DNA from 2 places in the Exiguobacterium sp. KKT215 genome. Region 2 is predicted to be linked to the other one. Evidence: a T-box and tRNA genes for the amino acid it is inferred to sense, from the RefSeq annotation. Region 2 holds a T-box; the other holds one or more tRNA genes.
What was found. The T-box of region 2 lies ahead of ACZ2GZ_RS10915 (valine--tRNA ligase). A T-box ahead of a tRNA ligase gene usually reads a tRNA of that ligase, here a tRNA-Val.
Positions count from the first base shown of each region.

Region 1 (4,757 bases), 370 kb from region 2:
AAGGGGCGCGTCGTATCGGAGAAGTTGCGCTCGTGCCGGACGACTCACCAATCTCGAACTCGGGTCTCCTTTTCTATAACACGTTGTTCGACGAGAACGCATCATGCCACTTGGCGCTCGGACGCGCCTACTCGACATGTCTCGAAGGCGGACCGCAAATGTCAGCTGAAGAGCTCGCCGAGAACGGTGCGAACGACTCGATGACACACGTCGACTTCATGATCGGCTCGGCCGAGATGAACATCGACGGCGAACTCGAAGACGGTTCACGCGAAGCCATCATGCGTGACGGCAACTGGGTCATTTAATCAAGCAAGAGACGAATCCCTTCGTGGAATTCGTCTCTTTTTTATGTCAATTCATAGAGGAAGGCGAGGGCGTTCGGTAGCCGACGCCGCCACGCGATTTCATTATGGACGGCACCGGGCTCGACTTCATAGCGGAAGGCGATCCCTGTTCGCGCGACCGTCTCGACGAGTTTCGCGTTCGTATAGAGGTAATCCTCGGGCGTGATCGGTCCGCTCGTCTCGTTCGTCCCGATGTCCATATAGAGACGCGCCGTCACATCGGCCTGCTTCACATCCCGAATGAGGGAGTCGAGATTGGCCCAAGCGGCTGTCGAGAGCGAGCCGACGCGCCGGATGGACGGATAGGCCGTCATCATATAGAGCGAGATGACCCCGCCCATCGAGCTGCCCATCACGCCGACGTTGTCCGGGTCGGTCGCGTAGCGTTCATCAATCCACGGCTTCAACTCTTTCATGAGCCAGTCGGCGTAAGCCCGACCTCTCCCGCCGAGCGTGGGCCGTGTCTTGGCGAGTTCCGGCCCGATTCGGCGATATAGCATCTCATCCTCATAAAACGAATACTCATCGTAGCGGTCGAGCCAGTCCGGGGCACTCGCGATGGCGACGACCATGAGCGGCAATTGCAAGTCCTCGATGTGGCGGTCGATTGACCAACCTTCGCCGATCGTGGCGGTCTTGCCGTCGAACACGTTTTGACCGTCGTGCATATAGAGGACCGGGATTCGTTCGTCAGCCGACACGAAGTCGGGACGATAGACACGGACAATCCGCTTCCGGCCACGTATGGCCTCGGTCGGTAAGGTGAAGCTGAATTGGTCGAGCATATAAAGCGCTCCTTTCGCAGTCAACTGGTTTTAGTTTGCCGGGTGTGGACGAGAAATGCAATCGCGACACTTGACTACCTACCGTTCGTTAGGTAAAGTGATAATGAAGAAAGGGGTCGATGACGGATGAATACGAAACAACGAATCGAGCTGGCGGCACGGCGGCGCTTTGCGCTTGAAGGGTATGAAGGACTATCATTAGCGGCACTCGCCGAGGATGTTGGCATTAAGAAAGCGTCGCTATACGCCCATATCGAAGGAAAAGAGCAATTGTTCAAACAAGTCGTCGAGGACATGGCAGATCGTTACGATCGCGTCTGGCGAGAAGCGCGGGACGCCACTGAGGGCGCGGCACCGCTCGAACGGATCGAGGCCATCGTCGAGACGTTGATTCGCTTCTTTGAAGAAGAGGAGACATGGATGCTGACGAAGCGGATGTTGCTCGTCCCGCCGCCTGAATTGCGATTGTTCATCGAGACGACGCTCGGGTCGGTCGAGACGGACTTGCAAGCGTTTGAGAAAGAACAGTTTCGATTGGCGATGGAGCAAGGGGCGTTACCCGAACAGTCGCTCGAGGACGTTTACGATGCCTACTATTGTTTTCTCGACGGCGCGCTCATCTCACTCTTCACGCTCGAGACGAATCGCGTCAAGCGGCAACAGGCCGCATTCACCATCTATAAGAAAGGAGTCGGATGGACATGAAACAAGATCAAATGGCCTGGGTTTGGCTCATTCTAGCCGGCCTGCTTGAAATCGTCTGGGCCACGACGATGAAACTGTCGAACGGCTTCACGGTGCTCGGTCCGAGCGTGGTGACCGTTCTCTTATTAGTTGTGAGCTTTGGGTTGTTGGCGATGTCGTTCCGGACGTTACCGGCCGGGACCGGTTATGCAGTGTTCACCGGCATCGGGGCCGTCGGAACGGTCATCGTCGGTGCAGTCTTGTTCGATGAGGCGCTGACCGGCATGAAGCTCGTCTTTATCGCGACGCTCCTCATCGGTGTGATTGGACTGAAACAAGTGACAGGAGGAGAATCGGCATGAGTTGGGTATTTTTGATTGGCGCGGGTCTTGCCGAGATGATGGCGGTCTTTTGGATGGGAAAATCGAAAGGCTATCAGATTGTTAAATGGTCGATCTTGTCCGTCGGAACGTTTGCCTTAAGTTTTTATTTGTTGTCGCGCTCTCTCGAGACGCTCCCGCTCGGGCTGGCATATTCGATTTGGGTCGGGATTGGGGCGGCCGGCGGCGTCGTGCTCGGCATGCTGTATTTGAACGAATCGCGGGACCGGTGGCGTATCTTCTTCTTATTGCTTATTATCGGGAGTGTCATCGGATTAAAAGTTGTCGCGTGATCAGGATTAGCTTCGAATAAAAACGGGAATTGAATAGTTCAGACTGTGAACGAAAGGGGCGGGGACGATGAGTCATATCAAACTGCAATCCGAGCGTCTACGACTCGAACCTTACACGATTGCTGATTTTTATTTCGTGAAATCGCTACTCCAAGATCCGCGCGTGATGCGTTTCATTAGCCCGGATGGAAAGCCATATACGGATGAACAGACGATCGAATGGTTCGAGCGCCAGTTGGCCCGCTATCAGACGGGTCGTCAAACCGGGTTGCTCAAATTGATGTCGCATGAAAATGACGAGCCAATCGGTCATGCCGGCACGTTGCTCCATGAACTCGACGGCACGATTGAACTTGAAGTCGGATATTGGTTGGCGCCGAAGCATTGGCATATGGGCTACGGACGCGAGGCAGCGGCTCGTCTCATGCGTCATGCGTTCGAAGAAGGTGAGAAAGAGATCATTTCCTTGATTCATCCGGATAACGTCCCATCGCAACGGGTCGCGAAAGCGAACGGACTGCATTGGGATCGGGATACCGAATATCAAGGCATGCTCGTCTCGGTATATGCCGGTGATTTAGAACGGTTGTGCCGCCATATGAAACGGGAAGAAATGACGCGTTAAAAAAAGTAAAAAAAAGTTTTAAAAAACAGTTGCCAAGGCATTAGTTTCTTGATATATTAATAGTGTCCTTAAGAGAGGACACGACCTGATTCTGTAGCTCAGCTGGGAGAGCGCTACCTTGACAGGGTAGAGGTCGCTGGTTCGAGCCCAGTCAGAATCACTTGGGTGCCAAACCCGATGCGAAACCCATAGGAACGTGGGTTTCCGCGACGCCACTTCTTGCGAGAAGTGGCTTTTTTTTTGTTTTTCTTTCAATTGACAGCCTACATAAACAGTTGGTATATTCCTCTCAATACATACAGAAACGGGGAATTATACGATGGTCTTAACCGGAACAATCGTCAACGCGGCGTTGATCGTGATTGGCACATTACTTGGACTCTTGTTTCACCGCATCCCCGAACGAATGAAAGAGACGGTCACCGCAGCCATCGGTCTCGCCGTCGTCTTGCTTGGCGTTCAAATGGGGATGAAAAGTGAGAACTTTTTAATCGTCATCGGCAGTCTCGTCATCGGGGCCGCACTCGGCGAATGGTGGAAGCTCGATGAGAAGTTGAACGAGGTCGGCTATCAATTGGAACGCCGCCTCGGGGGCAAGAGCAAGTCAAGTATCGCCGAGGGCTTCATCACGGCGACGCTCATCTTCGTCATTGGGGCGATGGCCGTCATCGGCGCGCTCGACAGCGGATTACGCGGGGATCATGACGTCCTCTATACGAAAGGATTGATTGACGGTTTCACGGCACTCGTCCTCAGCTCGACGCTCGGCATCGGGGTCATGTTCTCGGCTGTCCCGGTTCTCTTATACCAAGGGGCAATCGCCTTGCTCGCCATTCAAATCATGAAGTTCATCCCGGAGTCGCTCATGGATGACTTTATTTTAGAGATGACGGCGACCGGTGGTGTCATGATTGTCGCGATTGGGTTGAACTTGGTCGGCATCACGCGGATTCGTGTCGCGAACTTATTGCCGGGAATCTTGATGGTCGCGGTCATCGTCTCGATTTTACATATCGTCCAATAAAAAAATCCGAGAGACGCGATGCGTTTCTCGGATTTTTTCAATTCTTCGGTTGTTCGACTTCTTCTCTCGCACTTTCGCGAAGGGCAGAAGCCATGACGTCTGCTAAATCGCGCGAGCGGAGCACACCGACACCGCGGTCGGTCGGACCGTCTGGCGCGGCCACGTCCGCAATCAAGTCGTTCGTCGGCCGTGTCTCGTGAAGCAACAGTTCAGCCGATCCTTTCATCGCCTGGGCGACGATTTGGCGCGCCGTCGCTTCATCGAAACCGGCATCGGTCAAGACGGGCGTCATCGAACCGACGATTTCATAAAAGAAAGCGGGGCTGCATCCGGCGGCAGCCATGAAGGCGGACATCGTCTTCGCATCCGTCACGGCCGTCCGTCCGACGCGTTCAAACAGCGCCGTCGCGGTCTCACGGACCGTATCATCGGTCTCTGGGCCGAACCAGAGTCCGGTCATCCCGCTCCGATAAGCGACTGGGGTATTCGGCATCGCGCAGACGGCAGGGAGACCTGACGCCTCTTCAATCTCGCTCGGTTCGATATGAGCTGCTACGGAGACGAGGAGCGGTGTGCTCCACGTTTTAGATTGCACGTAAGGAATGACTCCGTCCGGTTG
Region 1 is NZ_CM145756.1:2,453,489-2,458,245, reverse strand. It holds gene ACZ2GZ_RS12820 (aminopeptidase) at 1-308, shown strand, start outside; gene ACZ2GZ_RS12815 (alpha/beta hydrolase) at 350-1,132, opposite strand; gene ACZ2GZ_RS12810 (TetR/AcrR family transcriptional regulator) at 1,259-1,837, shown strand; gene ACZ2GZ_RS12805 (DMT family transporter) at 1,849-2,178, shown strand; gene ACZ2GZ_RS12800 (DMT family transporter) at 2,175-2,489, shown strand; gene ACZ2GZ_RS12795 (GNAT family N-acetyltransferase) at 2,557-3,114, shown strand; tRNA gene ACZ2GZ_RS12790 (tRNA-Val) at 3,202-3,274, shown strand; gene ACZ2GZ_RS12785 (DUF554 domain-containing protein) at 3,434-4,138, shown strand; gene ACZ2GZ_RS12780 (pyrroline-5-carboxylate reductase family protein) at 4,176-4,757, opposite strand, start outside.
Region 1: it encodes a tRNA-Val, which carries the amino acid that the T-box ahead of ACZ2GZ_RS10915 (valine--tRNA ligase) is inferred to sense. The anticodon was not compared.

Region 2 (4,757 bases):
TATCGTTCAAGCGCGTGAGAATCCACTTGTCAGCGAGCGTCTTCTCCCCTGACAGGTCGATGTCCTCATACTTCATGCCGTCCATGTTCATAAGGGCGAAACGGCTCGCGTTCCAAATCTTGTTCGCGAAGTTCCATGTCGATTCGATCTTCTCCCAATAGAAGCGAAGGTCGTTCCCTGGTGTCGATCCCGTGAGGAGGAACCAGCGGAGCGAGTCCGCACCGTATTGGTCGATGACTTCCATCGGGTCGACGCCGTTACCGAGCGACTTCGACATCTTGCGGCCTTCCGAGTCGCGGATGAGACCGTGGATGAGCACATCGTTGAACGGCTGCTTCCCAGTGAACTCGAGCGATTGGAAAATCATGCGCGATACCCAGAAGAAGATGATATCGTAACCCGTGACGAGCGCGCTCGTCGGGAAGTAACGTTTGAAGTCTGCTGAGTCCGTGTCCGGCCAGCCCATCGTCGAGAACGGCCAGAGCGCTGACGAGAACCATGTGTCGAGCACGTCCTCATCTTGGTGCCAGTTCTCACTGTCAGCCGGTGCTTCTTTACCTACATAAATCTCACCTGTCTCGTTATGGTACCAAGCCGGGATGCGGTGGCCCCACCAGAGTTGACGGCTGATACACCAATCGCGGATGTTCTCCATCCAACGGAGGTACGTGCCTTCGAACCGCTCTGGGACGAAGTTGACTTTCGTGTCGTCATGTCCTTGCGCTTCGAGCGCTGCTTTCGCGAGCGGCTCCATGTCGACGAACCACTGTTTCGAAAGATAAGGCTCGATGACCGCTCCTGAACGTTCCGAGTGACCGACCGAGTGCGTGTGCGGCTCGATTTTGACGAGCGTGCCGTCTGCTTCTAGGTCTTTGACGAGTTGCTTGCGGCATTCGAAGCGGTCGAGCCCTTCGTACTTGCCTGCGTTCTCGTTCATCTTGCCGCCTTCGTCCATGACGAGGATGCGCGGGAGCTCGTGGCGGTTCCCGATCTCGAAGTCGTTCGGGTCGTGCGCCGGTGTGATCTTGACGCAACCTGTACCGAACTCCATGTCGACGTAGTCGTCAGCGACGATCGGAATCTCGCGGTTCATAACCGGAAGCATGATCGTCTTGCCGACGAGGTGCGCGTAACGCTCATCTTTCGGGTTAACGGCAACGGCCGTATCGCCGAGCATCGTCTCCGGACGCGTCGTCGCGATCTCGATGTGGCCTGAGCCATCAGCGAGCGGGTATTTCATGTGATAGAACGCGCCTTCGACTTCTTGATAGATTACTTCGATATCCGAAACGGCCGTCTTTTGCGCCGGGTCCCAGTTGACGATATATTCGCCGCGGTAAATCAAGCCTTTCTCATAGAGGCGGACGAACACTTCCTGGACCGCTTTCGAGAGTCCTTCGTCGAGCGTGAAGCGCTCACGTGAGTAGTCGAGACCGAGGCCAAGTTTTGACCATTGGGCACGGATCGTATCGGCGTACTCGTCTTTCCATTCCCACGTCTTCTCGAGGAACTTCTCGCGTCCGAGGTCATAACGCATGATGCCGTCCTCACGGAGCTTCTGTTCGACTTTCGCTTGCGTCGCGATCCCGGCGTGGTCCATCCCTGGGAGCCAGAGGACGTCATAGCCTTGCATGCGCTTGAGGCGCGTCAGCAAATCTTGGAGCGTCGTGTCCCACGCGTGTCCGAGGTGAAGTTTCCCTGTTACGTTCGGTGGCGGGATGACAATCGTGTAAGGCTGTTTTGAATCGTCCTCGTCTGCTTTGAATACGTCGTTCTCTAACCAGTAGTCATACCATTTCGCTTCCGTCGCACTTGGATCGTACTTCGTCGGCATGGTGATTTCGTTTGTCTCGTTGGTCATATGCCCAACCTCCTCTAATAATGTGGACAAAAAAACGGCTACTCTCGTCCTTAACGCTAAGGACGAAAGAAGCCGTATCTTCCGCGGTACCACCTTAGTTCGCCACTTGTGGCGCCCTCAAAATCGAATAACGGTCGATGGACCGGACCTTCCTACTTCGTTCAAAAGGTCAGCTCCGAGGCGACTTCCGCACCATCCTTCGCGGCCTCGCACCAAGCGGCCGCGTCTCTGAAAAAGGATGTTGTTGGCGTACTATTCCTCATCGTAGCTTTTAATCGTATCTGTTAAACAATTGTAGCGACAGAAGATGGTTCCGTCAAGATTACAATGAAAACTCTTGTTGCAGCTCTTTGAACGTCGCGTCGACCGCTGCGAGCGTCAAGTCGATATCTTCGTCCGTATGCACGGTCGAGAGGAACAATCCTTCGAACTGTGACGGTGGCAAGAACACGCCGCGCGCCGCCATCTTCTGATAGTAAGCACGGAACAAGTCGAGGTTCGCCGTCTTCGCCTTCTCGAAGTTCGTCACTTTCTCGTTCGTGAAGAAGAATCCGAACATCGAGCCGGCCCGGTTCGTGTCGTGCGGGATGTTATACTTCTCGGCTGCTTTCGTATAGCCTTCGGCAAGACGGTCCGCTTTGCGTTCGAACTCAGCATAGTGCTCAGGCTTGAGTTGCGACAACGTCGTATAGCCGGCGATCATCGCGAGTGGGTTACCCGAGAGCGTCCCTGCCTGGTAAATCGGTCCTTGCGGCGCGATTTGTTCCATAATCTCGCGTTTCCCGCCATAGGCACCGACCGGTAGGCCGCCGCCGATGACTTTCCCGAGGCACGTCAAGTCCGGCGTCACGCCGAAGTAGCCTTGGGCACAGTTATAGCCGACCCGGAATCCGGTCATGACCTCGTCAAAGATGAGAAGCGAACCGTATTGTTCCGTGATTTCGCGGAGTCCTTCGAGGAAGCCAGGTTGCGGTGGTACGAAGCCCATGTTGCCGGCCGCCGGTTCGACGATGACACCAGCGATATCGTCGCCGAACTTCTCGAAGGCGATGCGGAGGGCATCCAAATCGTTATATGGCACCGTGAGCGTCTGGCTCGCCAAGTCTTTTGGTACGCCCGGCGAGTCCGGGAGACCGAGTGTCGCGACACCTGATCCGGCTTTGATGAGGAGCGAGTCGCCGTGACCGTGATAGCAGCCTTCGAACTTCAAGATTTTCGTCTTGCCCGTGTAACCGCGTGCGAGGCGGAGTGCCGCCATCGTCGCTTCCGTACCCGAGTTGACCATGCGCACCATCTCGATTGATGGGACGCGCTCGATGACGAGCTCGGCCATTTTTGTTTCGAGCTCGGTCGGTGTCCCGAACGTCCAGCCTTTCTCGGCTTGCTCTTGAATCGCCTTCGTGACGACAGGGTCGCGGTGGCCGAGGATGAGTGGTCCCCATGAGAGGACGTAATCGATATATTCGTTGCCATCGATATCGTAGACGCGTGAGCCTTCACCGCGTTCAGCGAAGATTGGCGTCATGCCGACTGATTTATAGGCACGGACCGGGCTGTTCACCCCGCCCGGCATGAGCGGACGTGCTTGTTCGAACGCCGCTTCTGAGCGTGTTTGTTTGTAGGTCATCTTTAATCGGCAAGGATACCCTTACTCCAATCGTGTCCCGGGCACAGCCCGACGATTAGTGGGGGGGAGGAATTTCCATCATTTTCGGTATGGGACACAATAATGCTAAACATGTGCATGATAACCGTTCCTGAACTCCTACCTTGCCTCCTCCCTTCTATTGGTTAAGTCAATTCATTCTCCGCTAAAAAAACGGGTATCGTTTATATAGCGAAAGGTGGTGAGCACCATGTCTACAATCACTGCAAAAATACAAATCTACATCCAAGACTCTCAAGCCGCTACTCTGAGGGCGACGATGGACGCGTACCGGTCGGCCTGTGACTGGCTGTCGGGACACGTCTTCGAGACGAGGGACCTGAACCAGGCGAGTCTCAACGACTCGCACTATGCCGAGCTCCGGCAACGTTTCGGCCTGAAGAGCCAGATGGCCCAGTCGGTCATGAAGACGGTGATCGCTAGGTACAAGTCGGCGAAGTCGAACGGGCACGCGTGGTCCCGGGTCGAGTTCAAGCGTCTCGAGTACGACCTCGTCTGGAACCGCGACTACTCGCTCACCCGGGACCGGTTCAGCGTGAACACGCTGGACGGCCGGATCAAGGTGGACTATGCGCGCAAGGGCATGAGACGGTACTTCAACGGGACGTGGCGATTCGGAACGGCCAAACTCGTGCACAAACACGAGAAATGGTTCCTGCACATCCCCGTGACGAAGGCGCTCCCCGAACTCGACGACGCCCGTGTCACCAACGTCGTCGGCGTGGACCTCGGCATCAACTTCCTGGCGGTCACGTACGACAGCCAGGGCGAGACCGCCTTCTACGATGGAAGAACGGTGAAGCACAAGCGAGGCACGTTCAAAGCCACCCGCAAACAGCTGCAACGACGGCAGACCCCATCGGCCCGCAAGCGGCTGAGACAGCTCGGCTCGAGAGAAAACCGTTATGTGACCGATGTGAACCATCAGGTCACGAAGGCACTCGTCGACCGACACCCGAGGGGCACGCTGTTCGTGCTAGAAGATTTGACTGGCATCCGTGCCGCCACAGAGAAGGTGCGCGCGAGAAACCGCTACGTCTCCGTGTCGTGGGCGTTCTACCAGTTCCGTCAGATGCTCGCGTACAAGGCCGCGTTGAACGGGCAAAGGGTGATCGTCGTCGACCCGAGACACACCTCCCAGACCTGCCCGACATGCGGGCACACCGAGAAGGCGAACCGGGACAAGAAGCTGCACCTCTTCCAATGCAAGAACTGCCGGTACCGGTCGAA
Region 2 is NZ_CM145756.1:2,085,987-2,090,743, forward strand. It holds gene ACZ2GZ_RS10915 (valine--tRNA ligase) at 1-1,861, opposite strand, end outside; T-box leader at 1,917-2,136, opposite strand; gene hemL (glutamate-1-semialdehyde 2,1-aminomutase) at 2,184-3,488, opposite strand; gene ACZ2GZ_RS10925 (RNA-guided endonuclease InsQ/TnpB family protein) at 3,718-4,757, shown strand, end outside.